Regions from separate parts of the Pseudomonas sp. FP2338 genome, predicted to be linked through region 3. Evidence: riboswitches for the same ligand, from Rfam matches in the RefSeq annotation. Region 3 holds a riboswitch; each other region holds the start of a gene.
The links. Region 3 has a riboswitch for cobalamin ahead of PSH96_RS12395 (CbtB-domain containing protein). Riboswitches for the same ligand answer to the same signal wherever they lie in the genome.
Positions count from the first base shown of each region.

Region 1: it holds a riboswitch for cobalamin, as region 3 does, so the genes downstream of both, cobO (cob(I)yrinic acid a,c-diamide adenosyltransferase) here and PSH96_RS12395 (CbtB-domain containing protein) in region 3, are expected to answer to the same signal.
Region 2: it holds a riboswitch for cobalamin, as region 3 does, so the genes downstream of both, PSH96_RS19125 (ABC transporter substrate-binding protein) here and PSH96_RS12395 (CbtB-domain containing protein) in region 3, are expected to answer to the same signal.

Region 1 covers NZ_CP117436.1:4,575,440-4,585,265, reverse strand. Annotated here, with positions in the region: gene PSH96_RS20685 (AI-2E family transporter) at 1-150, shown strand, start outside; gene hda (DnaA regulatory inactivator Hda) at 354-1,058, shown strand; gene PSH96_RS20675 (C40 family peptidase) at 1,272-1,916, shown strand; gene PSH96_RS20670 (C40 family peptidase) at 2,061-2,600, shown strand; gene PSH96_RS20665 (sorbosone dehydrogenase family protein) at 3,140-4,453, opposite strand; cobalamin riboswitch at 4,553-4,804, shown strand; gene cobO (cob(I)yrinic acid a,c-diamide adenosyltransferase) at 4,883-5,494, shown strand; gene PSH96_RS20655 (cobyrinate a,c-diamide synthase) at 5,491-6,894, shown strand; gene bluB (5,6-dimethylbenzimidazole synthase) at 6,891-7,541, shown strand; gene cbiB (adenosylcobinamide-phosphate synthase CbiB) at 7,538-8,446, shown strand; gene cobD (threonine-phosphate decarboxylase CobD) at 8,439-9,428, shown strand; gene PSH96_RS20635 (cobyric acid synthase) at 9,425-9,826, shown strand, end outside.
Region 2 covers NZ_CP117436.1:4,232,248-4,242,073, reverse strand. Annotated here, with positions in the region: gene PSH96_RS19145 (hypothetical protein) at 1-87, shown strand, start outside; gene PSH96_RS19140 (GNAT family N-acetyltransferase) at 84-581, shown strand; gene PSH96_RS19135 (ABC transporter ATP-binding protein) at 695-1,459, opposite strand; gene PSH96_RS19130 (iron ABC transporter permease) at 1,456-2,460, opposite strand; gene PSH96_RS19125 (ABC transporter substrate-binding protein) at 2,457-3,467, opposite strand; cobalamin riboswitch at 3,583-3,777, opposite strand; gene PSH96_RS19120 (M24 family metallopeptidase) at 3,838-4,701, shown strand; gene PSH96_RS19115 (hypothetical protein) at 4,810-5,439, shown strand; gene PSH96_RS19110 (aldehyde dehydrogenase family protein) at 5,621-7,012, opposite strand; gene PSH96_RS19105 (LysR family transcriptional regulator) at 7,116-7,988, shown strand; gene PSH96_RS19100 (hypothetical protein) at 8,095-8,304, opposite strand; gene PSH96_RS19095 (amino acid aminotransferase) at 8,406-9,602, opposite strand.
Region 3 covers NZ_CP117436.1:2,704,416-2,714,241, forward strand. Annotated here, with positions in the region: gene metH (methionine synthase) at 1-1,372, opposite strand, end outside; gene PSH96_RS12370 (fatty acid cis/trans isomerase) at 1,538-3,829, shown strand; gene nfuA (Fe-S biogenesis protein NfuA) at 3,924-4,508, shown strand; gene cobM (precorrin-4 C(11)-methyltransferase) at 4,720-5,466, opposite strand; gene PSH96_RS12385 (cobalamin biosynthesis protein) at 5,536-5,928, opposite strand; gene PSH96_RS12390 (CbtA family protein) at 5,925-6,626, opposite strand; gene PSH96_RS12395 (CbtB-domain containing protein) at 6,638-6,826, opposite strand; cobalamin riboswitch at 6,923-7,141, opposite strand; cobalamin riboswitch at 7,184-7,384, shown strand; gene cobW (cobalamin biosynthesis protein CobW) at 7,476-8,543, shown strand; gene cobN (cobaltochelatase subunit CobN) at 8,547-9,826, shown strand, end outside.

The DNA of each region.
Region 1 (9,826 bases), 1.9 Mb from region 3:
GCGATTCTGGCGGGCGGTGAGCTGTTTGGTTTTACCGGCATCTTGCTGGCGCTGCCGGTGGCGGCGGTGATCATGGTGTTGGTGCGCCACGTGCATGATCTGTATAAGGATTCGGATGCATATACCGGGGTTGAAGACCCGGATCTGTAACGGTTTCGCAACAAACCCGGCCTAAGCCGGGTTTGTTGTTTCTGGGGCGGGGTGTCAAACAATTTGCGCAAATCGCCCCAAGTTAACGCAAACCTTTGATTTTGCTTGTGGTCTGCTGCATTGTGCGCCCGGCTTCACGGGTATAAACTTTGCAAACTTTACACAGAGGCCACTAACGGTTCGTTTGGAGCCGTTCAGTCAGCATGAAACCGATTCAGCTGCCCTTGGGTGTGCGTCTGCGTGACGACGCCACCTTTATCAATTACTACCCAGGCGCCAATGCCGCTGCACTCGGCTATGTCGAGCGGCTCTGCGAAGCCGACGCCGGGTGGACTGAAAGCCTGATCTATCTGTGGGGCAAACACGGCGTGGGGCGTACCCACCTGTTGCAGGCGGCCTGCCTGCGCTTCGAGCAGATGGGCGAGCCGGCAGTTTATTTGCCGCTGGCTGAGCTGATGGACCGTGGCATCGGCATCTTCGACCACCTTGAGCAATACGAACTGGTGTGCCTGGATGACCTGCAGGCCATCGCCGGCAAGGCAGATTGGGAAGAGGCGCTGTTTCACCTGTTCAACCGCCTGCGTGACAGCGGCCGGCGCCTGTTGATTGCCGCGTCTACCTCGCCGCGTGAGCTGCCGGTAAAACTGGCTGACCTCAAGTCACGCCTGACCCTGGCGCTGATCTTCCAGATGCGCCCGCTCTCCGATGAAGACAAGCTGCGTGCCCTGCAATTGCGCGCATCGCGTCGCGGTCTGCACCTCACCGACGAAGTCGGGCACTTTATCCTCACCCGTGGCACCCGCAGCATGAGCGCGTTGTTCGATTTGCTCGAACAGCTCGATCAAGCCTCGCTGCAGGCCCAGCGCAAGCTGACCATTCCGTTTCTTAAGGAAACCCTCGGCTGGTAGCCAGCCCTTGTCCAGCAAGGTTTTCGGCAACTTCCAGGCGTCAGAAAACCTGCGTTTGGGCCGGTTTGGCCACGCAACAGGCATGAATAGGGTGTTAAGGGCTTAGATGTCATAGTCCAAACAAGAAGTCACATAGATCACGATTGAATTTGCAAATCGATGTGATAGAGGGCATAGTCTCGACTTCTTTACACATCAGCCACGGTCGTGCCCATGCTAAATCGCTTCGCACCCCTCGTGCCTCTCGCACTCGTTACCCTGTTGTTTGGTTGCGCCACCCACACTCAAAACGTGGCTGAGCAGCAAAAACCACAGGTTCAAAATCAGGCAAAGTTCGTTGCAGCGCAGTCTTCCACTGTCTATCAGGAAGCTCTTTATAAAGAAGAGCAGGCAACCGAGAAAGAACTGGCCAACTTCGCCGGCAGCAAGCCTTACCAGCTTCCCGTTCTGGCCGACAGCATCCTCGAACGCGGCATGTCCCTGATCGGTACCCGTTACCGTTTCGGCGGTACCTCTGAAGCCGGTTTCGACTGCAGCGGCTTTATCGGCTACCTGTTCCGTGAAGAAGCCGGCATGAACCTGCCACGCTCGACACGTGAAATGATCAACGTGGATGCACCGTTGGTCGCACGCAACAACCTCAAGCCCGGTGATCTGCTTTTCTTTAGTACGGCAGGCCGCGGTCGTGTAAGCCACGCCGGTATCTACTTGGGCGATAACCAGTTTATCCACTCCAGCAGCCGTCGCAGTGGCGGTGTTCGAGTCGACAACCTGGGCGACAGCTACTGGAGCAAAACCTTCATCGAAGCCAAGCGCGCACTCGCCATGGCCCCGACTACGGTTACCGCTAGTAAGTAAAGTTAAAGTGATACTTGAAGTTTGACGTGTAAGCGCTAGAATCCCTGGACATTGTTGTAATCCGTTCGCGCGAGCTTTGCTTGCGCGTTCTGGTTTTCAGCGTTCGGCAGCGAAAGCCGCATCCAGATCAGGATTGTTCTGCCCATGTCGACCTCAGCACGCCTCATTTTGCTGGTATGTGCCGCGCTCCTCAGCGCCTGCGCAAGCCGTCCACCGCCGCCTGCGCCTGTCGCGGTCAAGCCCAAGCCGGTGTTCAACTATTCCACCCAAAATTTCTCGCCGGCTGCCGAAGACGTGCTCTTTCGTGCGCTGGGCCTGGTCGGCACACCTTACCGTTGGGGCGGCAATACGCCGGACTCCGGGTTTGATTGCAGTGGCCTGATCGGCTTTGTCTACCGTGACGCCGCCGGCATCAGCCTGCCGCGCACTACCCGCGAATTGATCGTGATGCGCGCTCAGGATGTGAGCGAAAACAACCTGCAAACCGGCGACCTGATCTTCTTCGCCACCGGCGGCGGCTCGCGAGTAAGCCACGCAGGTATCTACGTGGGTGAAGGGCGATTCGTACACGCGCCGCAAACGGGCGGTACGGTGAAGTTGGACACCTTGTCCAAGGCCTATTGGCAAAATGCCTACCTGAGCGCCAAGCGCGTGTTGCCGGCGAGCCTGGCGCGTAATCCTTAAGTCGCTCAGGCCCAAGTGTCGGAGCTGGCTTGCCTGCGATAGCGGGTTATTGGTGTGCATATCCGTTGCTGCGGTAACGGCTGCCTATGGTTCCGCTCTTACAGCGGGTCACTTTTGCAAGGACGCAAAAGTAACCAAAAGGTCCTCGCCCCAACACTCGGTGCCTCGCTATGGCTCGGCATGCCCGCAATCCGACAGTGATTTGGGGGGCCGCCGCGATGGGCCATCCTTGGCCCAGCGCGGCTAAACCGGCATCCCTGCCGGTTTACCCCCCAAATCACTGTCAGATTCCGGCCATCGTGTTTGACGGGGCGATTTCAGATCAAGATCACGATCAAAAGCGCAGATCAAAAGACCGCTGACTTCGTCATCGAAAAGGGATGTAAGGGCCAGAGCAACAGCGACAGCAACAGCAGAGCCATACTCGGTCAAAGGTGGGAGCTGGCTTGCCTGCGATGGCATCAACTCGGTGTACCTGATGTACCGAGGTGTCTGTATCGCAGGCAAGCCAGCTCCCACATGAGCCCCCTACAAGGCAGTTACTTAGCCGCCGACACCCGCCACACTTTATTCCCCACATCATCGGCCACCAGCAAATCCCCCTGCTGATCAATCACCACGCCCACCGGCCGGCCCATGGCTTTCTCGTCTTTATTGAGAAACCCGGTCAGCACATCCACCGGCTGCCCCTTGGGTTGCCCACCTTCGAACGGCACGAAAATCACCTTGTAGCCACTGTGCGGCTTGCGGTTCCACGAACCATGCTGGCCGATAAATGCGCCGTTGCTGAACTGCGCCGGGAGTTTGCTGCCCTCGGCAAACGTCAGCCCCAATGACGCAGTGTGCGGCCCCACGGCATAGTCCGGGGCGATGGCCTTGGCGACCAGGTCGAGGTTTTGCGGCGAGACACGCACGTCCACATGCTGGCCGTAATAACTGAAGGGCCAGCCATAAAACGCGCCATCTTTCACCGAGGTGATGTAGTCCGGCACCAGGTCGCTGCCGATCTCATCGCGCTCGTTGACCGCCGTCCACAGCTTGCCGCTCTGCGGTTCCCAGGCCATGCCGTTGGGGTTGCGCAGGCCGGAGGCAAAAATCCGGTGCTGGCCCGTGGCGCGGTCAACTTCCCAGATCGCTGCGCGGCCTTGTTCCGCGTCCAGGCCGTTTTCGCCGACGTTACTGTTGGAGCCGACACTCACATACAACTTGCTGCCGTCCTTGCTGGCCACCACGTTTTTGGTCCAGTGGTGGTTGATGCTGCCGCCCGGCAGGTCCACCACCTTGGTGCCGGCTGCCTTGATCGCGGTTTCGCCCGGCTGATAAGGGAAGCGCAGCAGTTTGTCCGAGTCGGCGACGTACAGGTCGTTACCCACCAGCGTCATGCCAAACGGCGAATTGAGGTTCTCCAGAAATACCGTGCGCGTCTCGGCCACGCCATCATGGTCGGCATCGCGCAGCAGTGTGATGCGGTTTGGGCTTGGCACGCCCGCGCCGGCGCGGCCCATGACTTTCTCCATCACCCAGCCGCGAATGCCGGTGGCGTCGTCCGGCTTGGGCGGCGAGTTCGTTTCGGCGACCAACACATCACCATTGGGCAATACGTAGAGCCAGCGCGGGTGATCCAGGCCTTCGGCAAACGCCGCCACCTGTGTACCGGCGGCGGCTGTCGGCTTGGCGCCGTCCGGCCAGCCGATCGCCGGGGCGATGTTGACGGTGGGGATCAGGGTTTTGTTCGGCTCCGGCAGTTTGGGCGATGGCCCGGTGCCGTCCGAGACCTGCAAGGTAGAGCTTTCACCGCAGGCGGCGAGGGTGCCTGCCAGCATGATCAGTAAGGCGAGTCTGGTTTTGTGCATGGTTTTCTCCTTAATACCTGTAAAGGTAGAGAAGCGCGGCAGTCGGATGGTTCAAGTGCAAAGCCAGCTTTAATTGACGCTCCACCCCCAACCCACTAACCTTCGCGGCTTGTTCCAGGTGCTCTGTGGCCGATGTGCCGACAGAGTGAAACAGGGAAGCCGGTGAGTGAGCGCGCTTGTACACAGCGCAGCTGCAATTCCGGCGCTGCCCCCGCAACGGTAAATGAGTCAAAACGGTGCTTTTTGCCACTGTATCCGCGTGATATGGGAAGGCGCGCCGTTGGCCTGCTCGCGCTTTAAGCAGAGCGCCACTTATGAGCCCGGAGACCGGCCTGGATCATCCAACAGCATCACGGTGGGCGATGCTTGGCTGTCTGTTTTTCTTTTTTCCTGCCCGCCGTTTTTGTCCAGCCCCAACGGAGAGCTGCCATGACTGATTCCCCCGACCGCGACGAACGCCACCTGGCGCGCATGCTGCGCAAAAAAGCCGTGATCGACGAGCGTATCGCCAATTCCCCAAACGAGTGCGGCTTGCTGCTGGTGCTGACCGGTAACGGCAAAGGCAAAAGCAGCTCGGCGTTCGGCATGCTCGCCCGCGCCATGGGCCACGGCATGCAATGCGGCGTGGTGCAGTTCATCAAGGGGCGCAACAGCACCGGCGAGGAACTGTTTTTCCGGCGCTTCCCCGAGCAAGTGCGTTTTCATGTGATGGGTGAAGGCTTCACCTGGGAAACCCAGGACCGCCAGCGCGACATCGCCGCCGCCGAAGCCGCCTGGGCGGTTTCCCGCGAATTGCTGCAAGACCCGGCCATCGGCCTGGTGGTACTGGACGAACTGAACATTGCCCTCAAGCACGGCTACCTCGATCTGGACCAGGTACTCAGCGACCTGCAGGCCCGCCCACCCATGCAGCACGTTGTGGTGACGGGCCGTGGCGCCAAGCCCGAGCTGATTGAAATGGGCGACACCGTCACCGAAATGGGCATGCTCAAGCACGCGTTCCAGGCCGGTATCAAGGCACAGAAGGGCGTCGAACTTTGAATCAGCCCCGTCATTGCCCGGCCGTATTGATCGCCGCACCGGCATCCGGCCAGGGCAAAACCACCGTCACCGCCGCGCTTGCCCGCTTGCACCGTAACCTGGGGCGCAAGGTGCGCGTGTTCAAATGCGGGCCGGACTTTCTCGACCCGATGATCCACGAGCGTGCCAGCGGTGCGCCTGTGTATCAGTTGGACATGTGGATGGTGGGCGAGCAGGAAAGTCGCCGCTTGCTGTGGGAAGCGGCGGGCGAGGCTGACCTGATCCTCATCGAAGGCGTAATGGGGTTGTTTGACGGCACACCCTCGAGCGCCGACCTGGCGCGGCACTTTGGTGTGCCGGTGCTCGGTGTGATCGACGGCACCGCCATGGCCCAGACCTTCGGTGCCCTGGCGCTGGGCCTGGCGCGCTACCAGCCGGACTTGCCGTTCGCCGGTGTGCTGGCCAATCGCGTCGGCACCTTGCGTCATGCGCAATTGCTCGAAGGCAGCCTCACCGAAGGCCTGCGCTGGTATGGCGCGTTGTCCCGTGAAACGGGGATTGAATTGCCGAGTCGTCACCTGGGCCTGGTGCAAGCCAGTGAACTCAATGACCTTGATGCCCGCCTGGACGCCGCAGCCCAGGCGCTGGGCAGCAGCTGCGAAGTGGCGTTGCCGCCGCCGGTGACGTTCGCCGCGCCGCAACTGATTGAAGCCGAGCCGCTGTTGGCGGGTGTGCGTATTGCCGTGGCCCGTGATGAAGCCTTCGCTTTCACTTACGGCGCCAGCCTGGATCTGTTGCGGGCAATGGGCGCAGAGCTGACGTTTTTCTCGCCGATCCACGATCGCCAGTTGCCCGACGCCGACAGTCTCTACCTGCCCGGTGGCTATCCCGAATTGCATCACCAGGCACTGTCCGAAAACACCCCGATGCTTGCGGCTATCCGCGCCCATCATGCGGCTGGCAAACCGCTGCTGGCTGAATGTGGTGGCATGCTCTACCTGCTGGATTCGCTCACCGACGTGCACGGCACCCGTGCCGAACTGGTCGGCCTGTTGCAAGGCGATGCGGTGATGCAAAAGAAACTCGCGGCCCTGGCGCTGCAAAGTGTCGAGTTGCCCGAAGGCGTGCTGCGTGGTCACACCTATCACCATTCCCTGACCAGCACCGAATGGCAGCCGATTGCCCGTGGCCTGAGCCCCAATGGAGGGCGCGGGGCGGAAGCGGTGTATCGGCAGGGGCGGATGACGGCTTCCTATGTACACTTTTATTTTCCGTCCAACCCGACGGCGGTGGCTGCACTCTTTGCGCCAACCCTTGAGACCGCCATCGCAGCGATGCGGCGACCCGACAAGCCAGCTCCCACATTGACCGAGTTCACACATCAAAATGTGGGAGCGGGCTTGCCCGCGATAGGGCCATGACGGACAACGCCTATCCCCACGCCGACCGCCAAGCCGTCTACCGCGCCATCGCCGAACGCCGCGACATGCGCCACTTCACCGGCGGCACGGTCGCGCCCGAATTGCTGCACCGCCTGCTTCAGGCCGCACACCAGGCGCCCAGCGTGGGCTTGATGCAACCCTGGCGGTTTATCCGCATCAGCGACCGTCAACTGCGTGGGAACATTCAGCAGTTGGTGGAGGAAGAACGCGTGCGCACCGCCGAAGCCTTGGGCGAGCGCTCCGATGAGTTCATGAAGCTTAAGGTCGAAGGTATCCACGACTGCGCCGAAGTCTTGGTGGCCGCGTTGATGGATGACCGCGAGCGCCACATCTTTGGCCGGCGCACCTTGCCGGAGATGGACATGGCGTCATTGTCCTGCGCGATCCAGAATCTCTGGCTGGCCGCCCGCGTCGAGGGCCTTGGCATGGGCTGGGTCTCGCTGTTCGAGCCACAAGCGCTGGCCGACCTGCTGGGCCTGCCGCCCGGGGCCAAACCCCTGGCTGTGCTGTGCCTGGGCCCGGTGGCCGAGTTCTACCCGGCACCGATGTTGCAACTCGAAGGCTGGACCGAACCACGGCCGCTGAGTGACATGTTGTATGAGAATGTGTGGGGAGTGAGTCAATGAGTGTGGCCTTGCTGTGTGTCGCTGCGGTGGCGCTGGATGCGCTGCTGGGCGAACCCAGGCGCTGGCATCCGCTGGTGGCGTTCGGCAATTTCGCCGGGCGCATCGAGCAACGTTTCAACACCGGTGGCCGTGGCTGGCGCAGCCACGGCGTGACCGCATGGTTTATCGCCGTGGTGCCGCTGACGCTGCTGGCCACTGCGTTGTCATGGGCGCCCTATATCGGCTGGGTCCTGGAAATCCTGGCGCTGTACCTGGCGCTGGGCATGCGCAGCCTGGGTGAGCATGTGATGCCGGTTGCGCAGGCGTTGCGCAGCGGTGACCTGGATGAAGCGCGCAAACGCGTGAGTTATCTGGTCAGTCGCCAGACCAGCGAGCTGGACAGCACCGAAGTCGCCCGCGCCGCCACCGAGTCAGTGCTGGAGAACGGCAGCGACGCGGTGTTTGCCGCGTTGTTCTGGTTTGTGGTCGCCGGTGTGCCGGGCGTGGTGCTGTACCGCCTGAGCAACACCCTCGACGCCATGTGGGGCTATCGCAACGAACGCTTCGAGCGCTTTGGCTGGGCAGCGGCCAGGATCGACGATGTGCTCAACTATATTCCTGCACGGCTGGTGGCACTGACCTACGCCGTGTTGGGCAAAACTCGCCTGGCGCTCAGATGCTGGCGCACCCAGGGCCCGACCTGGGACAGCCCCAACGCGGGTCCGGTGATGGCGGCCGGGGCGGGTGCCTTGGGCGTCGAGCTGGGTGGCGCGGCGATCTATCACGGCGAGCTGCATCAACGCCCGCAATTGGGCGAAGGCCCTGCCGCCGATGCCGACGCCATCGACCGTGGCTGGCAACTGGTGCAGCGTGGCGTTTGGTTATGGCTGTTGATCCTCTGCGCGGGGGCGCAATTGTATGCTTGAGCACGGTGGGCGCCTGCGTAAGGCGGTGATTGAGTACGGCATTGCCGAGGCCGATTGGCTCGACCTGTCCAGCGGCCTCGCGCCCTGGCCCTGGCCGATCCCCGAGATCCCGTTGCGCGCGTGGGCGCGTTTGCCGGAAGCCGATGACGGCCTGGAAAAGGCCGCCTGCGACTATTACGGCGCCGCCCACCTGCTGCCGGTGCCGGGCTCCCAGGCAGCGATCCAGCTGCTGCCGCGCCTGCGCCGTTCCGGCAAGGTTGGCGTGTTGTCGCCCTGTTACGCCGAGCACGCCGAAGCCTGGCGCCGCGCCGGGTATGTGGTGCGCGAAGTGCAGGAGCAGGAAGTCGACTTCTTTCTCGACAGCCTCGACGTGCTGGTGGTGGTCAACCCCAACAACCCCACCGGCCTGAGCCTGAGCCCGCAACGCCTGCTGGACTGGCACGCACGGCTGGCACAACGCGGCGGTTGGCTGGTGGTGGACGAGGCGTTCATGGACGTCACTCCAGAGCTGAGCCTGGCCAGCCATACCCATCATGTTGGCCTGATCGTGCTGCGCTCGTTCGGCAAATTTTTCGGCCTGGCCGGTGTGCGCCTGGGCTTCGTGCTGGCCGAGCGCAGGTTGCTGCGGCTGTTGGCCGAGCAGGTGGGGCCGTGGGCCGTCAGCGGGCCGACCCGCGTGCTCGGCCAAGTGTGCCTGCGTGATACCGCCGGGCAGGCTCGTCAGCGTGAGCGCTGTATCGAAGCAGGCCGGCGCTTGTTTGACCTGCTCGAACGCCACGGCTTTCAACCCCACGGCGGCTGCGCCTTGTTCCAGTGGCTGATCACCCCACACGCCGAACGCATGCATGAATTCATGGCCCAGCGCGGCATTCTGTTGCGCCTGTTTGTCCACGACAGCAGCCTGCGCTTTGGCTTGCCCGATACTGAGGCAGATTGGCTGCGACTCGACGAAGCCCTGGCCGTCTACAAGGAAGCCCCATGAGTACGCTGATGGTGCAAGGCGCCACCTCCGACGCCGGCAAAAGTACTCTGGTGACCGCGCTGTGCCGCTGGCTGGTACGCCAGGGCATCGCGGTGGCGCCGTTCAAGCCGCAGAACATGGCGCTCAACAGTGCCGTGACCGCTGAAGGCGGCGAGATCGGCCGCGCCCAGGCGGTGCAAGCCCAAGCCGCCAACCTCGCGCCGCACACCGACATGAACCCGGTGCTGCTCAAACCCAACAGTGACACCGGCTCCCAAGTGATCATTCACGGTCGCGCCGTAACCAGCATGAACGCCGTGGCTTATCACGACTATAAAGCCATCGCGATGCAGGCGGTGCTGGCCTCCCACACACGCCTGAGCGCGGCCTACCCGGTGGTGATGGTGGAGGGCGCGGGG
Region 2 (9,826 bases), 1.5 Mb from region 3:
TTGATCCTGCCTGCTGTGGATGCGACGCCAGAGGAGATTCTGAAGCAGGCGCAGGTGATGGGTATTACCCAGATTGAGGTTGTATGACACAAAGCCCGACCATTCGAACGGTCACTGCCGCCGACCTCCCGCAAGTGCTGGCCTTTGTGTTGCAGGCCCGCGCCGAGCTTTTCCCCAAGCTCAGCGCCACGGGTATGCCGGATGACCTGGCTCGATTTGAGGCCGTTTACCTTGAGGGTGACGGCCAGTTTCTGCTGGCTTGTGTTGAAGATCAAATCGTGGCTGCCGTCGGCTATCTGCCGTATGACGGGCGTTTCCCGCAGTTGAATTACCAGGGCCGCAAAGTCGTCGAGGTGGTGCGCCTGTTTGTGCTGCCGGCGTTTCGCCGTTTTGGTTTGGCAGGGGAGTTGTATCGCGCATTGGAGGCAATGGCACAGGCAGATGGGGCGGCGGTGGTTTACCTGCACACCCATCCGTTCTTGCCGGGCGCGATTGATTTTTGGCGGCGGCAGGGGTTTGAGGTGATCGACGTCGAAGCCGACCCGGTGTGGCAAACGACGCATATGCAACGGGCGCTATAAATCAAGGTGGGAGCTGGCTTGCCTGCGATGGCGGCGGATCAGTGACATAGCGTGCGCTGACACACCGCCATCGCAGGCAAGCCAGCTCCCACATTTTAACGGTGTGCAGTCCGTTAAATGGGGCGTAATCGCAGGATTTGCGCACCATCAAACGGGTCCGTCAGGTAATGCGCCTGCACCCCGAATGTCTCCTGTAGCCGCTGCGGCGTCAGCACCTCCAGCGGTTTGCCCAATGCCACCAGGCAGCCGTGATCCAGCACCGCCAAGCGGTCACAGGTCAGTGCCTGGTTCAGGTCGTGCAGCGCAATCAAGGTGGTCACGGGCAGTGCCTGCACGCCTTTCAAAATCGCCAATTGATGCTGGATATCCAAGTGGTTGGTCGGCTCATCCAGCAACAAGATCTGCGGTCGTTGCGCCAACGCCCGAGCGATGTGCACGCGTTGGCGCTCGCCGCCAGAAAGGCTGCGCCAGGCGCGTTGGCTCAGGTGAGTGGCGTCCACATCATGCAACGCCTGGCGCACGATGGCATCGTCTTCGCCAGACCACGGGCTCAGCGCCGATAACCAGGGCGTGCGGCCCAGGGCCACGGCGTCGAAGACGCGGATGGCGTCGTCGGTGTCGGCCTGCTGTTCCACCACGGCTAATTGCTGTGCGATAGCACGGCGCGACAGGCTGCCCAGGCGCTGGCCGCCCAGCAACACCTCGCCGGACGCAGGCACACGCAAACCGGCGAGCAATTTGAGCAGGGTGGATTTGCCCGAACCGTTCGGCCCGACAATCCCCAGGGTTTCCCCTTGCTGAACCTCCAAGTGGATATCGCGCAGCAACTCGGCGTCGCGTACCTTGAAGCCCAGGCCGGTGCAACTGAGTACGGTCATCGCGCATTTCTCCGGCCAATCAGGATCAATGCAAACACTGGCGCGCCGACCAAGGCTGTGACCACGCCCACCGGAATCACCTGGCCCTTGATCAAGGTGCGCGAGAGCACATCCGCCGCGATCAAAAACAGCGCGCCGCCCAGCGCACTGGCCGGCAGCAACCGCGAGTGCCCGGTGCCCAGCAGCAAGCGCACGGCGTGGGGAATCACCAGCCCGACAAAACCGATGGAGCCGACAATCGACACCATCACCGCCGTCACCAGCGCCGCGCAACCCACCAGCACAAACTGCACACGGCGCACCGGAATGCCCAGCGAGGCGGCCGAGTCGGTGCCGAAGGTGAACGCATCCAGCGCACGCCGATGCCACAAGCACACCGCCAGGCCGGCGACCGCCACCGGAACTGCCAGCCACACCGACGGCCAGCGCACGCCGCTGAGGTTGCCCAACAGCCAGAACATGATGCCGCGTGCCTGCTCGGAACTGGCGGACTTGGTGATCAGGAACGCGGTGAGGGCATTGAACAGCTGCGAACCGGCGATGCCGGCGAGGATGATCTGGCCGGTGCCGCTGGCTGAGCCGCTGGCCCGCGCCAATAGAATCACCAACGCAAATGCTGCCATGGCACCGACGAACGCGCCGGCCGACAGCGAAATCAAACCGCCGCCCACGCCCATCAATGCCACCAATACTGCGCCGGTCGAGGCGCCTGCGCTGATGCCCAGCAGGTATGGATCGGCCAACGGGTTACGCAGCAGCGACTGCAAAATCACCCCACAAGTTGCCAGCCCGGCACCACAGGCGGCGGCGACCAGCGCCCGTGTCAGGCGGTAGTTCCACACCACGCCTTCGTCGATCGGGTCGAGCACGTAACCGGCGGCCCACAGTTTGTTCGCCAGCACCTGCAACACCACCTGCGGTTCGATGGCGGTTTCGCCGATGGCGGTGCCGGCGAGTACGGCCATCAGCAACACGGTGAGGGCGAGTAGGGTACGGGTCATTTGGGCAGGTCGTAGCCGTCGATGGCGCCGGCCAGTTGTTCCAGGCCGTCGAACATGCGCAGGCTTGCCTGCAACGCCAGGGCGTCAATAATGATGATGCGGTTGTTTTTTACCGCGTCCATGTTGCGGGTCACCGGGTCGCTGCGCAGGAAGGCGAGTTTCTTTTCATGGTCGTCGGCGGGGTAGCGACGGCGGTCCATGCGCGCAATCACCAGGAAGGTCGGGTTGGCCTTGGCGATGGTTTCCCAACCGACGGCAGGCCATTCTTCGTCCGATTGCACCACGTTGCGCAGTCCCAGGGTTTGCAGCATGAATTCGGGAATGCCCTTGTGGCCGGCCACATACGGGTCGGCGGCCATTTCGCTGCTGGAGAACCACACCAGTGCGCTGGCGTGCTTGAGGCCTTTGCCTTGAGCAGTGGCGACCGACTTGGCCAGGCGTGCCTTGAGTGCGTCGTTCAACTGTTGGCCATGGGCTTGCACGTCGAAGATCTCGGCCAACTGGCTGATGCTTTTATAGATCGTGTCGATGCGAAACGGCTCCAGCCGCGTGCCGTCGGCACCCACCAGGTTGTCCTTGCCGTCGCAGTCGGAGGGCAGCACGTAGGTGGGAATCTTCAATTCATGGAATTGTTCGCGAGTGCCGACCACGCCTTGCGGGCCGACCACCCATTCCAGCTCGGCGGCCACCAGTTGCGGGCGCTTGGCGATCACGGCTTCGAAGCTCGGCTCGTTGTCGGCCAGGCGCTCGATCTTGTCGTTCTGCGCCTTGAACTGCGGCAATACGCTGTTGAACCACAGCGAGGTGCCGACGACTTTATCCGCCACGCCCAGGGCGTAAAGCATCTCGGTGGCGGCCTGGCCAATGGTCACGCTGCGTGCCGGGGCTTGCTGGAAGGTGACGCTGCTGCCGCAGTTTTCGACCGTCAGCGGGTAGTGAGCAGGCGTGGCGTGGGCGAGGGCACAAAAGCCCAGGCTGGTGATCAGGGCGCAAACGCGTAGCGGCATGGGGCAATCTCCGTGTGAACCGTACATGAAAACAGGGCAGGTACGGCTCGGAAACACACCTTTGAACGCTGCAGGTTTGCAGGGCGCGGATGTCCTTCCCGGACACCCCGCCGGTGAGTGATAACGCTTGGCCGGCAGGTCTCCTGACTGATGCGTCGTCGCCTCGCTCCGGCCTTCCCGGACGTGGTCCAGTGGCAGTGGGGAGCAGGCTCGGCACCTACAGTTGCGGGGGCAGTTTCGATTGGCGCGATGGGCCGCGCTTCGAATTCCCTATTAGTCCCGTTTGGGAACCGGCGCGGTATGGTAGTCCATCTTGGGCGCTGGGTGGAGGTACAATCCGGACCTGTCCATAACCACCCCAAGGAAGGCCATGCTGATACGTCTGGGAATAGTGCCACTGCTGTTTTGCATGAGCGCACACGCCGCTGACCCTGCGCTCGCCCGCTACACCGACGCGATCGGCGACAGATCCCGCGCCATCGCCCAGTTGGATGACGCCACCATTCTTGCCGAGGAAGCCAAACTGGCGCCCATCGCCAGTGACCTGTTGCTCCAGGTCGCGCCGCTGATCCGCAAGGGCGGTACCGGCACTGCGGTGCAGGGGTTTTTACTCGACCAGTACGCGCAACACGGCTGGTTGCCGATGATGTTCGGCTTTCGCGGTTACCCGGCAGCGGTAGCGGTGTCGGTAAATAACCAGGTGAGCGCCGCGCCGCCCAACGACGTGCCGTTCCCGGACGCGGCGCTGGTAAAAGTGGAGTTGATCGCGGCATCGGCCCAGGCCCATGTTGCTCAGGTCTGGACGTTCGCCACGCCCAATGCAACGCCGGCGCAGCGCCAATTGCTGGCGACGGCGCGCCGTGCGCTGGCCAACGGGGTCGCTCACGTTCAGGGTGGCCAGCGCTTGGCCAATGTGGGGGCGGCGATACAACAGGAACTGGACGCGGGCCAGGCCGTTGCGGTGCGCGAGTTTGCGGGGTACGCCATGGGCCAGGCGCGCATACAAAAGCCGCAGGTGCTCGGTTACAAGGTCGAGGGTGACAGCCCGTTGATGCAACCCGGGCAGGTGCTCAATGTGTATGTGATCGCCAAGGCGGGCACCGTGGGTGTGAGGTACCAGCCGCCAGATTTCTGGAGCCTGCTTTCCTCAGACGGTGCCGACGGCGTGATGCTGTCGGCGATGGTCGAGGTGACGGCAGATGGGCGCCGACTGCTTAGCCGGATGCTGGATTGATGCGTTGTACCGCCCTGCGAAAGTTCGGGCGATGGGCTGACACGCAGTGATGGCTCAATGATATTATTTTCCGCGCCCTTTCGATTTGCCTTAGTTCATGGAGAACTTATGCCTTTTCGCAACGTCCTCGCCTTGACCCAGTTGTGCACCGTGTTACTGCTCGGTGGTTGCGCCCAGTCGGTGTCGTCACCCCCACCAGCTGCGCCTGTGCCGCTTGAACCGTTAGGCCAGGTTTTGCCCTCGAACCCTTCACGGGTGGGCTGGATCGACCAGATCATCGCTCAAGACCCCGTCGTGATTTCGTCGCACAAGCCCGTCCTCCAACCGACTCCGGATAACGACGCGCGCATTGCCAAATTGCGTAAACAAGACGGTGGTGTGCTGCCCGAGGGCTATTGGGCGCTCTACAAGCAAAACCTGGAAGCGATGCAGTACGATTTGAACCACCAGCATGACGCGGCCCGTGCCGAATACGTAGACACCTACCGCGATGAGTTGAGCCGCCTCAGCGACCTGACACTTCAAACCATGGCCACCGCGCCCCAGGCGCTGGATGCCCATACCCGCGGCCAGTTAAGCGCACGCCTGAGTGATCGCACCGCGGCTTATATCACGACCAGCAATCAGTCGTTCCGGGCGGCCACGGACGCCCACATCAACCGCATGGCCTTGATGGATCGCCAATACGATGTCTGCGCACGCCAGCCGGACTGCTGGGATGCGCCGGTCAAGCACTAGCCTCGATAGGTCATACACAGGAAGCAAGTGGGGAACGTGACGGTGGATTAATCGATAAGCACCGCAGATCAAAGGTGGGAGCTGGCTTGCCTGCGATTGCAGTGTGTCAGCTAAGGAGTTGTCACTGATGCACCGCTATCGCAGGCAAGCCAGCTCCCACAGTTGAAGGGTGTTGCCTGTTTTACTTGCGATCCAGCCACACTGTCTGCGCGTTGCAGAATTCACGCACGCCGAAGTGCGACAATTCCCGCCCGAACCCACTCTTTTTCACACCGCCGAACGCTACCCGCGGGTCGGATACGCTGAAAGAATTGACGAAGATACCGCCGGTTTCCAGTTGGTTGGCAATCTCCCGTGCTTTTGCCGAGTCGGTGGTGAAGATGCTCGCCGTCAAACCAAACTCGCTGTCGTTGGCCAGCGCTACCGCGTGGTCGGCATCGCGGGCGGTGATGATCGAGGCCACGGGGCCGAACAGTTCCTGTTTGAACGAGGTCATCTGGTCGGTCACGCCTGCCAGCACGGTCGGCTCGTAATAGTTACCGGCGCCAGCGACTTTATTGCCACCGAGCAGCAGGGTCGCGCCTTCTTCGAGGGTGGCCTGGACTTGGTCATGCAGCTCGTCGCGCAGGTCGAAACGGGCCATCGGGCCGACGTAGGTGTCGGTCGACGTCGGGTCGCCCATCACCAGTTTGCGGCTGGCTTCGAGGAATTTGGCGGTGAAGGCTTCCACCACACCCGCTTCGATAATCAGGCGCTTGGCAGCAGCGCAGACCTGGCCGCTGTTCTGGAAACGCCCGATCACGGCGGCCTGCACGGCGGCATCCAGGTCGGCGTCGTTAAGCACGATAAACGGGTCGGAGCCGCCCAATTCCAGCACGCATTTTTTCAGCGCAGCACCGGCCTGGGAGCCGATGGCGATACCGGCGCGCACGCTGCCGGTGAGGGTGACGGCGGCGATGCGTGGGTCGGCGATGGCCTGGGACACGCCGTCGTTGGTCACGTTGACCACCTCAAAAATACCTTCGGCAAAACCGGCTTTCTGGAACGCCTGCTGGATCAGGTAGGCGCTGCCCATCACATTCGGTGCGTGTTTGAGCACGTAGGTATTACCGGCCAGCAAGGTCGGCACGGCGCCACGCAGTACTTGCCACACCGGGAAGTTCCATGGCATCACGGCGAAGATCGGGCCCAGCGGGCGATATTCGATCTGCGCGCTGCCGTTATCCACCAGAGTCGGTTCCGGCGCGAGCATGGCTGGGCCTTGGGCGGCGTACCACTCGCTGAGCTGTGCACATTTTTCGATTTCGGCGCGGGCCTGGGCGATGGGTTTGCCCATTTCCAGGGTGATCATCTGGGCCATGTCTTCGGCTTGTTCGCGCAATGCACCGGCCAGGGCCAGCAGCAGCTCAGCGCGTTGGCTCACCGGCTGGCGGCGCCAGCTGCGGAAAGCGTCAGTGGCGCGGTTGAGGGCGGCGTCCAGTTGCGCCGCGGTTTCGTAGGGGTAGCTGGCGACCGTTTCGCCGTTGGCAGGGTTGATCGACAAAGCGTGGGTCTGGTGAGTAATAGCGTTCATGGCACCGTCCGGCTGAATGAGTGGAATGGGGTCAGCCTACGGGGATGCATGTTTTCTGGAAACTGAATAATATTAAGTGATACGTTCACGATTGGAGAATGACTTGGATCTGGTGCAGCTGGAAATCTTCAAGGCCGTTGCCGAGCAAGGCAGCATCAGCGCCGCCGCGCAGTTGATTCATCGCGTGCCGTCGAACCTGACCACACGCATCAAGCAACTGGAGCAGGATTTGGGCGTGGAGTTGTTTATCCGTGAGAAAAGCCGCTTGCGCCTGTCGCCAGCCGGCTGGAATTTCCTCGGTTATGCTCGGCGCATTCTTGATTTGGTGCAGGAAGCACGCGCAACCGTAGCGGGGGAGGAGCCTCAGGGCGCGTTTGCGCTTGGTTCGCTGGAGAGTACGGCGGCAGTGCGCATCCCGGCGCTATTGGCGGCGTATAACCAGAAACACACCAAGGTCGAGCTGGACCTGAGCACCGGGCCGTCGGGCACGATGATCGAGGGCGTGTTGTCGGGGCGCTTGGCGGCGGCGTTTGTCGATGGGCCGGTGCTGCATGCCACGCTGGAGGGCGTGGCGGTGTTTGAAGAGGAGATGGTGGTGATCGCGCCGCTGCACCATGCGCCGATCACGCGGGGCCAGGATGTGGCGGGGGAGAACATCTACACCTTTCGCTCCAATTGCTCCTATCGCCATCACTTCGAACGCTGGTTTTCACAGGATGGCGCGGTGCCGGGCAAGATCTTCGAGATGGAGTCCTATCACGGCATGCTCGCCTGCGTCAGCGCCGGGGCCGGCCTGGCGCTGATGCCGCGCAGCATGCTGGAGAGCATGCCGGGGTTTACGACGGTGAGTGTGTGGCCGTTGACCGACGCGTTCCGCCTCCTCAATACCTGGCTGATCTGGCGCCGGGGTACGGTGTCGCAGAGTTTGAACAGCTTTGTGAAATTGCTGGAGGAACGTGGTTTGCAGGCGAAGTAGAACCAGTGTGGGAGCTGGCTTGCCTGCGATAGCGGTGTATCAGTTAAGGATGTATCGGCTGGCCTGACGCCATCGCAGGCAAGCCAGCTCCCACATGAGATCTGTGTCAGCCGCCAAATTGCAGGGTGCCCATGGCCAGCTTGGCCATTATCGCCGTGGCGCCCAACTGCACCAGCCACAAGGCCAACCCACCCAGGAACACGCCCAGCGCCACTTGCAGCACCAGACTTTTCTGGCGCTTGGCTTGCGGGGCGCGGGGTGCGTAGTCATGCAGTTCGTCGCGGTCGGCGCGCAGGTCCAGGTCGTCGTTTCTCATAAGGCTCTCACAGCAAAGGGGCGTTCGGTGTTCAGTCTAGTGGCTTGGCCAACAAAAAGGGGGAAGCCATTGGCTTCCCCCTTCGTATGGCGCTGGCCGGGTTATAGAACCTGAACAATCGCTTTTGTTACCGCACCAATGTTCGACTGGTTCAACGCGGCCACGCAGATACGGCCGGTGTCGAGCGCGTAGATGCCAAACTCGGTGCGCAGGCGGGTGACTTGCTCAACGGTCAGGCCGGAGTAGGAGAACATCCCACGCTGGCGGCCGACGAAGCTGAAGTCGTGGCCCGGTGCAGCCTTGGCCAGTTCGGCGACCATCTGCTCACGCATGCCGCGGATGCGCAGGCGCATTTCGGCCAGTTCCGCTTCCCATTGGGCGCGCAGCTCAGGGTTGTTCAGCACTGCCGCCACGATCGCCGCGCCGTGGGTCGGCGGGTTGGAGTAGTTGGTGCGGATAACGCGCTTGACCTGGGACAGGATGCGCGCGCTTTCTTCCTTGGATTCGCTGACGATCGACAGCGCGCCCACGCGTTCGCCGTACAGCGAGAACGACTTGGAGAACGAGCTGGAGACAAAGAAGGTCAGGCCCGATTCAGCAAACAGGCGCACGGCCGCGGCGTCTTCGTGGATGCCGTCGCCAAAGCCCTGGTAGGCCATGTCGAGGAACGGCACCAGGTTCTTGGCCTTGATCACGTCCAGCACGTTTTGCCAGTCGGCCGGGCTCAGGTCGACACCGGTCGGGTTGTGGCAGCAGGCGTGCAGCACCACGATGGACTGTGGCGGCAGGGCGTTGAGGTCTTCGAGCAGGCCGGCACGGTTGACGTCGTGGGTGGCGGCGTCGTAATAGCGGTAGGTCTGCACCGGGAAGCCGGCTTTTTCGAACAGCGCCTGGTGGTTTTCCCAGCTCGGGTCGCTGATCGCGACGACGGCGTTGGGCAGCAGTTGCTTGAGGAAGTCCGCGCCGATTTTAAGCGCGCCGGTGCCGCCGACCGCTTGGGCAGTGATCACGCGGCCGGCGCTCAGCAATGGCGACTCAGCGCCGAACAGCAGCTTTTGCACGGCCTGGTCGTACGCCACGATACCGTCGATCGGCAGGTAGCCACGGGCGGCGTGTTGCGCCACACGAATGGCTTCCGCTTCGGCAACGGCACGCAAGAGTGGAATCTTCCCCTCCTCGTTGCAGTAAACGCCTACGCCAAGGTTGACCTTGGTGGTTCGTGTGTCGGCGTTGAATGCTTCGTTGAGGCCCAGGATTGGATCGCGTGGTGCCATTTCGACAGCGGAGAACAGGCTCATTTTTGCGGCAGCTCTATGGGGGATAGGAGGGACGTGTCGCGCTCCAGCCGAATGCACTAGAGCGGTGCACAAACGGGGAGCTAGTATAGAGGCCATCCAGGCTCAGGGCGACAGCCGAAACGGCTTTTCGGCCAAGTTTTTCGGTTTATTTGCCCACCGTTAGTCTTATTGCACAATTGATCATCGACGGCTGGTAGGACGATTGCCTTGAAACCCGTCACATT
Region 3 (9,826 bases):
TGACGATGCCCTTGCCCTGGATGCACTTGAGGCCGGCCTCGATCACTTCCCACTTGGAGGAGTCGATCATGATCGGTACGCGGGAGATGTCCGGCTCGCCGGCAATCAGATTGAGGAAGGTGACCATGGCCTTCTTCGAATCGAGCATGCCCTCGTCCATGTTGATGTCGATCACCTGCGCGCCGGCTTCCACCTGCTGCAGGGCGACTTCCAGGGCTTCGGTGTAGTTGTCTTCACGGATCAGACGGGCGAACTTGGCGGAACCGGTGATGTTAGTACGCTCGCCGACGTTGACGAACAACGAGCTGCGATCAATGGTGAACGGCTCCAGGCCCGACAGGCGGCAAGCCTTGGGAATGTCCGGGATTACGCGTGGCGCGTAACCGGCCACGGCCTTGGCGATGGCCTCAATGTGGCCCGGCGTGGTGCCGCAGCAACCGCCGACGATGTTGAGGAAACCGCTCTGGGCGAACTCTTCGATGACCTGGGCGGTTTGTGACGGCAGCTCGTCGTACTCGCCGAACTCGTTGGGCAGGCCGGCGTTGGGGTGCGCCGAAACGTGGGTGTTGGCCTTGTTCGACAGTTCTTCCAGGTACGGGCGCAGTTCGCTGGCGCCCAAGGCGCAGTTGAGGCCCACCGAGATCGGCTTGGCGTGTGCCACCGAGTTCCAGAACGCTTCGGTGGTCTGGCCCGACAGGGTACGGCCGGAGGCGTCGGTGATGGTGCCGGAAATCATGATCGGCAGTTCGATATTCAGTTCTTCAAATACGCCTTGCACGGCGAAGATCGCGGCCTTGGCGTTGAGCGTGTCAAAGATGGTCTCGATCAGGATCAGGTCGGCGCCGCCTTCGATCAGGCCTTTGGTGGCCTCGGTGTAGTTTTCCACCAGTTCATCGAAGGTCACGTTGCGGTAGCCGGGGTTGTTCACATCCGGCGACAGCGAGCAGGTGCGGCTGGTCGGGCCAAGCACGCCGGCGACAAAACGCTGCTTGTCCGGGTTCTCCAGGGTCTTGGCATCGGCGATCTTGCGCGCCAGGCGGGCGCCTTCGACGTTGAGTTCATAGGCCAGTTCTTCCATGCCGTAATCGGCCATGGAAATACGCGTGGCGTTGAAGGTGTTGGTTTCCAGAATGTCGGCGCCGGCATCCAGGTAGGCCTTTTCGATACCGCCGATCACGTCCGGGCGGGTGAGTACCAGCAGGTCGTTGTTGCCTTTGACGTCACTGGGCCAGTCAGCAAAGCGTTTGCCGCGATAATCCTGCTCTTCGAGCTTGTAGCTCTGGATCATCGTGCCCATACCGCCGTCGAGGATCAGGATTCGGTCCTTGAGGGCTTGATGAAGGGCTTGCAGACGAACGCTACGGTCGGACATGGGGCTACTCTGGTCAGGCATTTCGGAGGGCGTGAATCATAACAAACCTGTGCCGATTTAGAGCATGTCGTGGTTTTGCATGAATATCGTTCATGTTGGGGTGGGCCTTGGCCCGGTAGACTCGCCGGCACTTATTAGCGCACGCATTGAATCGGGACCGGATACATGTCACTTCGTCTACTCACCAGCGCCGTCCTGGCACTGGTCGCCTGCGTTGCACAGGCCAACGGACCCGCCCCGGCGATTTCCTATACCCGCGACATTCAACCGATCTTCACCGAAAAGTGCGTGGCCTGCCATGCCTGCTACGACTCCGCGTGCCAATTGAACCTGGGCAGCGCCGAGGGTGCGGCCCGTGGCGCGAGCAAAACCCCGGTGTATGACGGCGAGCGCAGCCAGGCCACACCGACCACGCGTTTGTTCTACGACGCATTCGGCAAACAGGCCTGGCAACAAAAAGGCTTCTATTCGGTACTCGACGCCCAAGGCAGCCAGGCCGCGTTGATGGCGCGCATGCTGGAGCTGGGGCAAAACGCGCCGCTGCAACCCAATGCCAAGTTGCCCGATGAGATTGTGTTGGGCCTCAACCGCCAAAACATGTGCGCCATGCCCGGCGAGTTCAATGCCTACGCCGGCAGCCATCCCAAGGAAGGCATGCCCTTGGCGGTCACCGGCCTGACCGACCAGCAATACCAAACCTTGCAGCGCTGGCTCGCCTCCGGTGCGCCGATTGATGAACAAGGCCTGGCGCCAAGTGCCAGGGAGGCCTTGCAAGTACAGCAGTGGGAAAACCTGTTCAACCAGCCCGGCGCCCGTGAAAGCCTGGTGGCGCGCTGGTTGTACGAGCATTTGTACCTGGCGCATATCTACTTTGAAAACGGCGAGCCGGGGCATTTCTTCCAGTGGGTGCGTTCGCGCACGCCAAGTGGCCAGCCCATCGACCTGATCGCCACCCGTCGCCCCAATGATGATCCCGGCACCCAGGTGTATTACCGGCTGTGGCCGGTGCAGGGCGTGATCGTGCATAAAACCCACATCACTTACCCGTTCAGCGCGGCGAAGTTGCTGCGTATCAAAGACCTGTTCTATTCCGGCGACTGGCAGGTGAGTGCCTTGCCGGGCTATGGCCCTGGTCGTCGTGCCAACCCGTTCGAGACCTTCGAAGCCATCCCGGCCAAGGCGCGCTACCAGTTCATGCTCGATAACGCCGAGTATTTTGTGCGCACCTTTATACGCGGGCCGGTCTGCCGTGGGCAGATCGCCACGGACGTGATCCGCGACAACTTCTGGACCCTGTTCCAGGACCCGGACCATGATCTGTACATCACCGATGCACGTTATCGCGGCCAAGCCACGCCGCTGCTGGCGATGCCGGGGCAGAACGATGACGTGGGCAGCGTGCTGAGCCTGTGGCTGGCCTATCGCGACAAGCGCAACCAGTACGAAGCCTTGCGCCGAGACAGCTACGCGGACGTGCCGCCGCCGAGCTGGTCGACCTTGTGGGCGGGGAATGACAATGCCTTGCTGACGATTTTCCGGCATTTCGACAGTGCTGCGGTGACCAAAGGCTTGATTGGCGATGTACCGCAGACGATGTGGTTGTTCGACTATCCGCTGCTGGAGCGCACCTATTACCAGTTGGCGGTGAATTTCGATGTGTTCGGCAATGTGTCGCACCAGGCCCAGACCCGGCTGTATTTCGACCTGATCCGCAACGGCGCCGAGCAGAACTTCCTGCGCCTGATGCCGGCCGATACCCGCGATGACTTTATGGATGATTGGTACCAGAACAGCGGCAAGCTCAAGCTGTGGCTGGACTACGAGGCGATTGACGACGACAAGCCAAGCGGCTTGCATCTGGATGAAAAAGACCCGAAACGTGACTTTGCCAACCAGTTACTGACGCGTTACGGCGATTTGAATGCCAGCCCGGATCCGATCAACCGCTGCACGGGCGCTTACTGCTCGCGCGATGGTATCGTCCCGGCGTTGCAGGACGCGGAGCAGGCGTTGAGCCGGCTGACATCGCGCCCGGCGGCGGGGCTCAAAGTGATTGATCAGTTGCCTGAGGCAACCATGCTGCGTATCGAGACCGCCAGCGGCAAGCGCGTGGTTTACAGCCTGCTGCGTAACCGCGCGCACAGCAATGTGGCGTTCCTGCTGGGCGAGGCTTATCGCTATCAGCCGGGGTTGGATACGGTGACGATCTATCCGGGTGTGCTTAGCAGCTATCCGAACTTCATCTTCAACATCCCTGCGCAGGAAGTGCCGGCGTTTGTGGCGGCCATGGAAAACGCCAAGGACGCCAAGCGGTTCGAGAAGATTGTTGATCGGTGGGGTGTGCGGCGCAGTCATCCGCTGTTCTGGCACTACTTTCACGACCTGTCGCAGTACATTCGCGAGACGACGCCGGTGGAAGAGGGTGTGCTGGATATGAATCGCTATGAAAACCTTTGATGAGGTGGATTGGTCTTTTCCGACAAAATTACTCGGACTTTGTACCTGCGTAATATTTTGGCGTAAACTGCCGGCAAGCCTGTGAGGAGTTTCCATGACTGCCATAACCATTACCGACGCCGCCCACGATTACCTGGCTGACCTGCTGTCCAAGCAGAACACCCCAGGCATTGGCATCCGCGTCTTTATTACCCAACCCGGCACCCAGTACGCCGAGACTTGCATCGCCTACTGCAAGCCTGGGGAAGAAAAACCTGAAGACACCGCCCTGGGGCTTAAAAGCTTCACCGCGTACATCGACAACTTCAGTGAAGCCTTCCTCGACGACGCCGTGGTCGACTACGCCACCGATCGCATGGGCGGCCAGTTGACCATCAAGGCGCCCAACGCCAAGGTGCCGAACGTCAACGCCGACAGCCCGGTCAACGAGCGCATCAACTACTACCTGCAAACCGAGATCAACCCGGGGCTTGCCAGCCACGGCGGTCAGGTCAGCTTGATCGATGTGGTCGAAGACGGTATTGCCGTGCTCAAGTTCGGCGGCGGCTGCCAAGGCTGCGGCCAGGCGGACGTGACCTTGCGTGAAGGCATCGAGCGCACCTTGCTCGAACGTATCCCGGAGCTCAAGGGCGTACGTGACGTGACCGACCACACGCAGAAAGAAAACGCCTACTACTGAGTAAGGTGTTCACTGCGAATAAAAAAAACGGCGCCCCGTGAGCGCCGTTTTTTTTATGCTTAAAATTCAATGTATTACGCAATCTACTTAACAAAACAGATCAACTGTGGGAGCTGGCTTGCCTGCGATGCCGGCCTATGAGTCAACAAGTCCGGTAGCTGACACACCGCTATCGCAGGCAAGCCAGCTCCCACATTTTGGTTCTGTGAATTCAGGGGCGATATAGGTGAGCATGCCCCGCCCGATACAGCGAAGACTCGCTGAAACCATCATTGGCCAACACCCGGCCCACCACAATCAACGCCGTGCGCCGAAACCCTTTGGCCGCTACCTTCGCGGCAATATCCGCCAACGTGCCCACCACCCAATCCTGATCCGGCCATGTGGCGCGGTGCACCACGGCAATCGGGCAGTCCGCGCCGTAGTGCGGCAGCAGTTCGGCGACGATCTTCTCCAGATGGTTGACCCCCAGGTGAATCGCCATCGTTGTGCCGTGTTGCGCCAAGCTGTCGAACGCCTCACCGGCCGGCATGCTGGTTTTATCGGCATAACGGGTCAGGATCACACTCTGGGCGATGTCCGGCAACGTCAGCTCTGTTTCCAGCAACGCTGCGCACGCCGACACCGCCGTCACCCCAGGGATGATCTGGAAGGGGATGCCCAACTCACGCAAATAACGGATCTGCTCGCCAATCGCGCCATACAGGCTTGGGTCGCCGGAGTGTACGCGCGCCACATCCTGGCCGTTGGCGTGGGCTGTCTTGATCAGCTCAATGATCTGCTCCAGGTGCAATTGGGCGCTGTTGACCACCTGTTCGGCCTGATGACCTTGCAATACCGCCGCCGGCACCAGGGAGCCGGCGTAGATGATCACCGGGCAACTGCGGATCAGCCGCTGGCCCTTGACGGTGATCAATTCCGGGTCGCCGGGGCCTGCGCCGATAAAGTAGACGGTCATGGGAGTTCCTGTTGAAAAACGGGCGAGCATGAAAGTTGCTCATGATCGAGGAGCGCAATTATCGGGATTTTAGTCGGCGCACGCCAATGCAAACGTCGCCTGGGCGGTTTTTTTGCGCGTGATCAACAGGCGGGCAGGGCGTTGGGACAGCTGTTCAGCCAGGGCCAGGGCCGCGCTTTCGGCGATGCCGTAGCAACCGGTATGCGCAAATGCGACGGCTGACTTGTGGCTCAAGCGGTCTTCATAACCCGCCAATTGTTCTGCACTGAAACACTGCAAGGGCAGTTCCAGCAACCGGGCCAGGGCCAGCAGGCCGGGTTCAGCCTGTTTGTGATCAATGCTCGCCAACGCGGTGATGCGTTGGCGATCAATGCCGCCGTCGGCGAGGGCTGCGTCAAGCAGGCCAAGCAGGGTGTGAACATCACAACCACGCTGGCAACCCAGGCCGACCACCAGCGTCATGCCGAATATTGGCCGTCGCGGTTGCGGCGAAACAGCCACGCGCTGATCCAGCCCAAGGCCAGCCAGAAGGCGACGTTGGTCAATTGCGAGGCGATCTTGAACTGCGCTTCCAGGGCTTCGGGTGCCAGCATCGAATGCACTTGCGGTTGTGGTGCGCCGATCACGTGGGGCACGGCCAGGATCGCCACGCCCAGCACCTTGAGCAGCCAGCTACGACCAAACACCAGCAGTGCGATACCCGCAGCGGTAGAGGCCGCGGTGCCGATCCACCAGATCTGCCGTTGCGCCAGGTCGGCGGCAGCCGTGCCCGGCAACTCCGGCGGCAGCCCCAGGGTCGGCGCCAGTACAAACGTCGCGTAACCGGCCAAGCCCCAGAGCAACCCTTGAGCCGTGCGGGTCGGCGCGCGCAAGGTGTAGAGACCGGCGAGCATCAGCGCGAAACCCACCGCTACCACCAGGTTGCCACCGGTGGTCGACAGCACACGCTGCCAGCCATTTTCCGGCTCCCAGGCTTCGGCGTCGTGGGTGTGGGCTGCGGCCCCGGCGGCGTGTTCGTGCGCGACTTCGGCAACCGGGGCCTTTTCAAAGGTTTCCGCCTGCAAAATCAGCGGGGCGACCCAGAAACTTTGCAGCAGGGTCAGCAACAGGGCGGCCAGCAGGCCGGTGAAACCTGCGGTTTGCGCAATACGCTTGATCATGTCGGCAGGTCTCAGTGGCACGGGAACGCGGCGCTGTGGCGGGTATCGTGGGCGGCGTTGTGCACCGCTTCGATATGCGAGAAACCGGCGAAGTACACCAGGCATGCGCCGAGGATCGACGCGCCGATGGCGGCGCCCAGGCGTTGGCTCAAGGTGGCGGTGCTGCTGGCGGTGTGCGAAGTGCTGCTGATGATCGACATGGCGCGTCCCTTCAGGGGTTCAGGGTGACGCAGGCGCATGAAAACCCCGCGAGGCAGGCACGCAGGGTTCTGAACAGCGCCCGCCCACCGCGGGTTTGTTATCTGATTTTTTCGGGCCGGTCTCCGGGCTTGCGAGGGGCGCTCTTGGGAAAAGAGCTGGGCCGTATCAAGTGTCTCCTTCCCATGCACAGGCACAGTGGATTTGACACTTCGCTCGCTTACCGTTGCGGGGGCAGCACCGGACTCGTCATCACGCGATGACTCACCGGTTTCCCGTTTCACCCTGTGAAGGGCACCCGAAACAAGATGTGTAGGAAAGCATGGGCGGGCGACGGTAGTCAAATGGCGCGAGCCCCTGTAGCCTTGCACCTTCGAGGTTCTTCGGCCCACGCCGAAGCTAAGAAGGGAACGCGGTCCAAGCCGCGGCTGCCCCCGCAACTGTGAAGGGTTCAGCTGACTGCCACGCCACTGCCATAACGGCGGGAAGGCGCAGCCAGCGCGAGTCACCCGACTCGCAAGCCCCAAGCCAGGAGACCTGCCTCGTAACTGATTTTCTACTTAACCGGGCGGGGTGATCCGGTGACGAAATCCGCTGCTGCGCGCCGTCGCAGGGCCTATCGTCCCGTATGCCCGCCCCAAAGGGCATCCGATGAAAACACTGGCCAAACTTCCCGTCACCATCGTTACCGGCTTCCTCGGCTCGGGTAAAACCACCTTGCTGCGCCATATGCTCGACAACGCCCAAGGCCGTCGCATTGCGGTGATCGTCAACGAGTTCGGCGAGCTGGGCATCGACGGTGAAATCCTCAAGCAGTGCTCCATCGGTTGCACCGAAGAAGAGGCCAACGGCCGCGTTTACGAACTGGCCAACGGCTGCCTGTGCTGCACCGTGCAGGAAGAATTCTTCCCGGTGATGCGCGAGCTGGTGGCTCGTCGCGGCGACCTCGACCATATCCTTATCGAAACCTCGGGCCTGGCCCTGCCAAAACCGCTGGTGCAAGCCTTCCAGTGGCCGGAAATCCGCAGCGCCTGCACGGTTGACGCAGTAATCACCGTGGTCGACAGCCCGGCCGTGGCCGCCGGCACCTTCGCCGCTTTCCCGGACCAGGTTGACGCTCAGCGCAAACTCGACCCGAACCTGGACCACGAATCGCCGCTGCACGAGCTGTTCGCCGACCAACTGGCCAGCGCCGACCTGGTGATCCTCAACAAATCCGACCTGATCAGCGCCGAAGACCTGGCCCGCGTGCGCCTGGAAGTCGCCGAGGAACTGCCACCGGCCGTGAAGATCATCGAAGCCAGCAGCGGTCGCTTGCCGTTGGACGTGCTGATCGGCCTGGGCGCCGGTTCCGAAGAACACATCGACGGCCGCCACAGCCACCACGATCATCACCACGACGGTGAAGACGATCACGACCACGACCACGATGCGTTCGACTCCATCTCCATCGACCTGCCGCAAGCCGACGAAGCGCTGCTGCTCGACGCCCTGACCCAGTTGGTGGTGCAGCACGGCATCCTGCGCGTCAAAGGCTTTGCGGCGATCCCGAACAAGCCGATGCGCCTGCTGATCCAGGGTGTGGGCACGCGCTTCGACAAGCATTTCGACCGCGCCTGGGGCGCCGACGAAGCACGCATCACACGCCTGGTGCTGATCGGCCAGGCGCTGGACGCGGCGGGCCTCGAAGCGCAATTGCGCGCAGCGCTCAGCGTTTAACCCATGCACCTGCTCAGGACTCAGCCGGGTGGTTTCGTTTCGGACGACAATATTGCCGACTTGGGCCAAACCCCCGCCGAGCTGGTGATCCTGTGCAGCGGTGATTCCAGCCTGGCACTGTTGGCCGAGGCCGGCCAGCAGTTGCCCGACGACTACCCCAGCTTTCGCCTGGCCAACCCCATGCAGGTGCAAAACCACGCCTCGGTCGACCTCTACGTCGACGAGGTGCTGCGCCATGCCAAGGTCATCCTGATTTCGCTGCACGGCGGCATCGGTTATTGGCGTTACGGCATTGAGCGTCTGGTGGAGTTGGCCGAGCGCGGCGTGCAGTTGATTCTGGTGCCGGGCGATGATCGCCCCGACCCGGAACTCAGCGGCTTAAGCACCGTTGGCATGGCTGAGCGCGACCGCCTCTGGCACTTCCTGCGCCAGGGCGGTTTGGGCAATGCGCTGGATTTTTATCGTTGCCTGGCCAGCAGCCACTTGGGCCGCGACTACGCCTGGGCCGAGCCGCAAACCCTGGCGCGCACGGCGATTTATCACCCGCATAAACCCCACCCACGGCTGAACGACTGGCAGGCCGATTGGCACACCGACTGGCCGGTGGCGGCGGTGTTGTTCTACCGCTCGCACTTGCAGGCGGCCAATACCGGTTTTATCGACGTGTTCTGCCAACGCTTGCAGGCGGCGGGTCTTAACCCGTTGCCGATGGCGGTGGCCAGTTTAAAAGAGCCCGGCTGCCTGACGGTGGTCGAGGACCTGCTGGATGAAGTGCAGGCGGCGATGATTTTAAACACCACCGGCTTTGCCCAATCCAGCCCGGAAGCCCCGCACCTGCGCCCGTTTCGCCGCAACATCCCGGTGATCCAGGCGATCTGCGCCCAGGACAATCAGCCCGGCTGGGAGGCCAGTGAACAAGGCCTTGGCCCGCGTGACCTGGCCATGCACATCGCCTTGCCGGAGCTGGACGGGCGCATTATCAGCCGGCCCATCAGCTTTAAAGATTTAGCCTGGCGCAGCGAGCGCAGCCAATCCGACGTGGTGTGCTACCGCGCAGCGCCGGAGCGCATGGATTTTGTCGCTGAACTGGCGCGGCGCTGGGTCGAACTGGCGCGAGTGCCGAATGCCGATAAACGCATCGCGCTGATCCTGGCCAATTACCCGACCCGCGACGGCCGCATCGGCAATGGCGTCGGTCTGGATACGCCAGCGGCGGCACTGAATATCCTGCGTGCGCTGCAAGCCGAAGGTTACCCGGTGCCCAGTGAGTTGCCCGCCAGCGG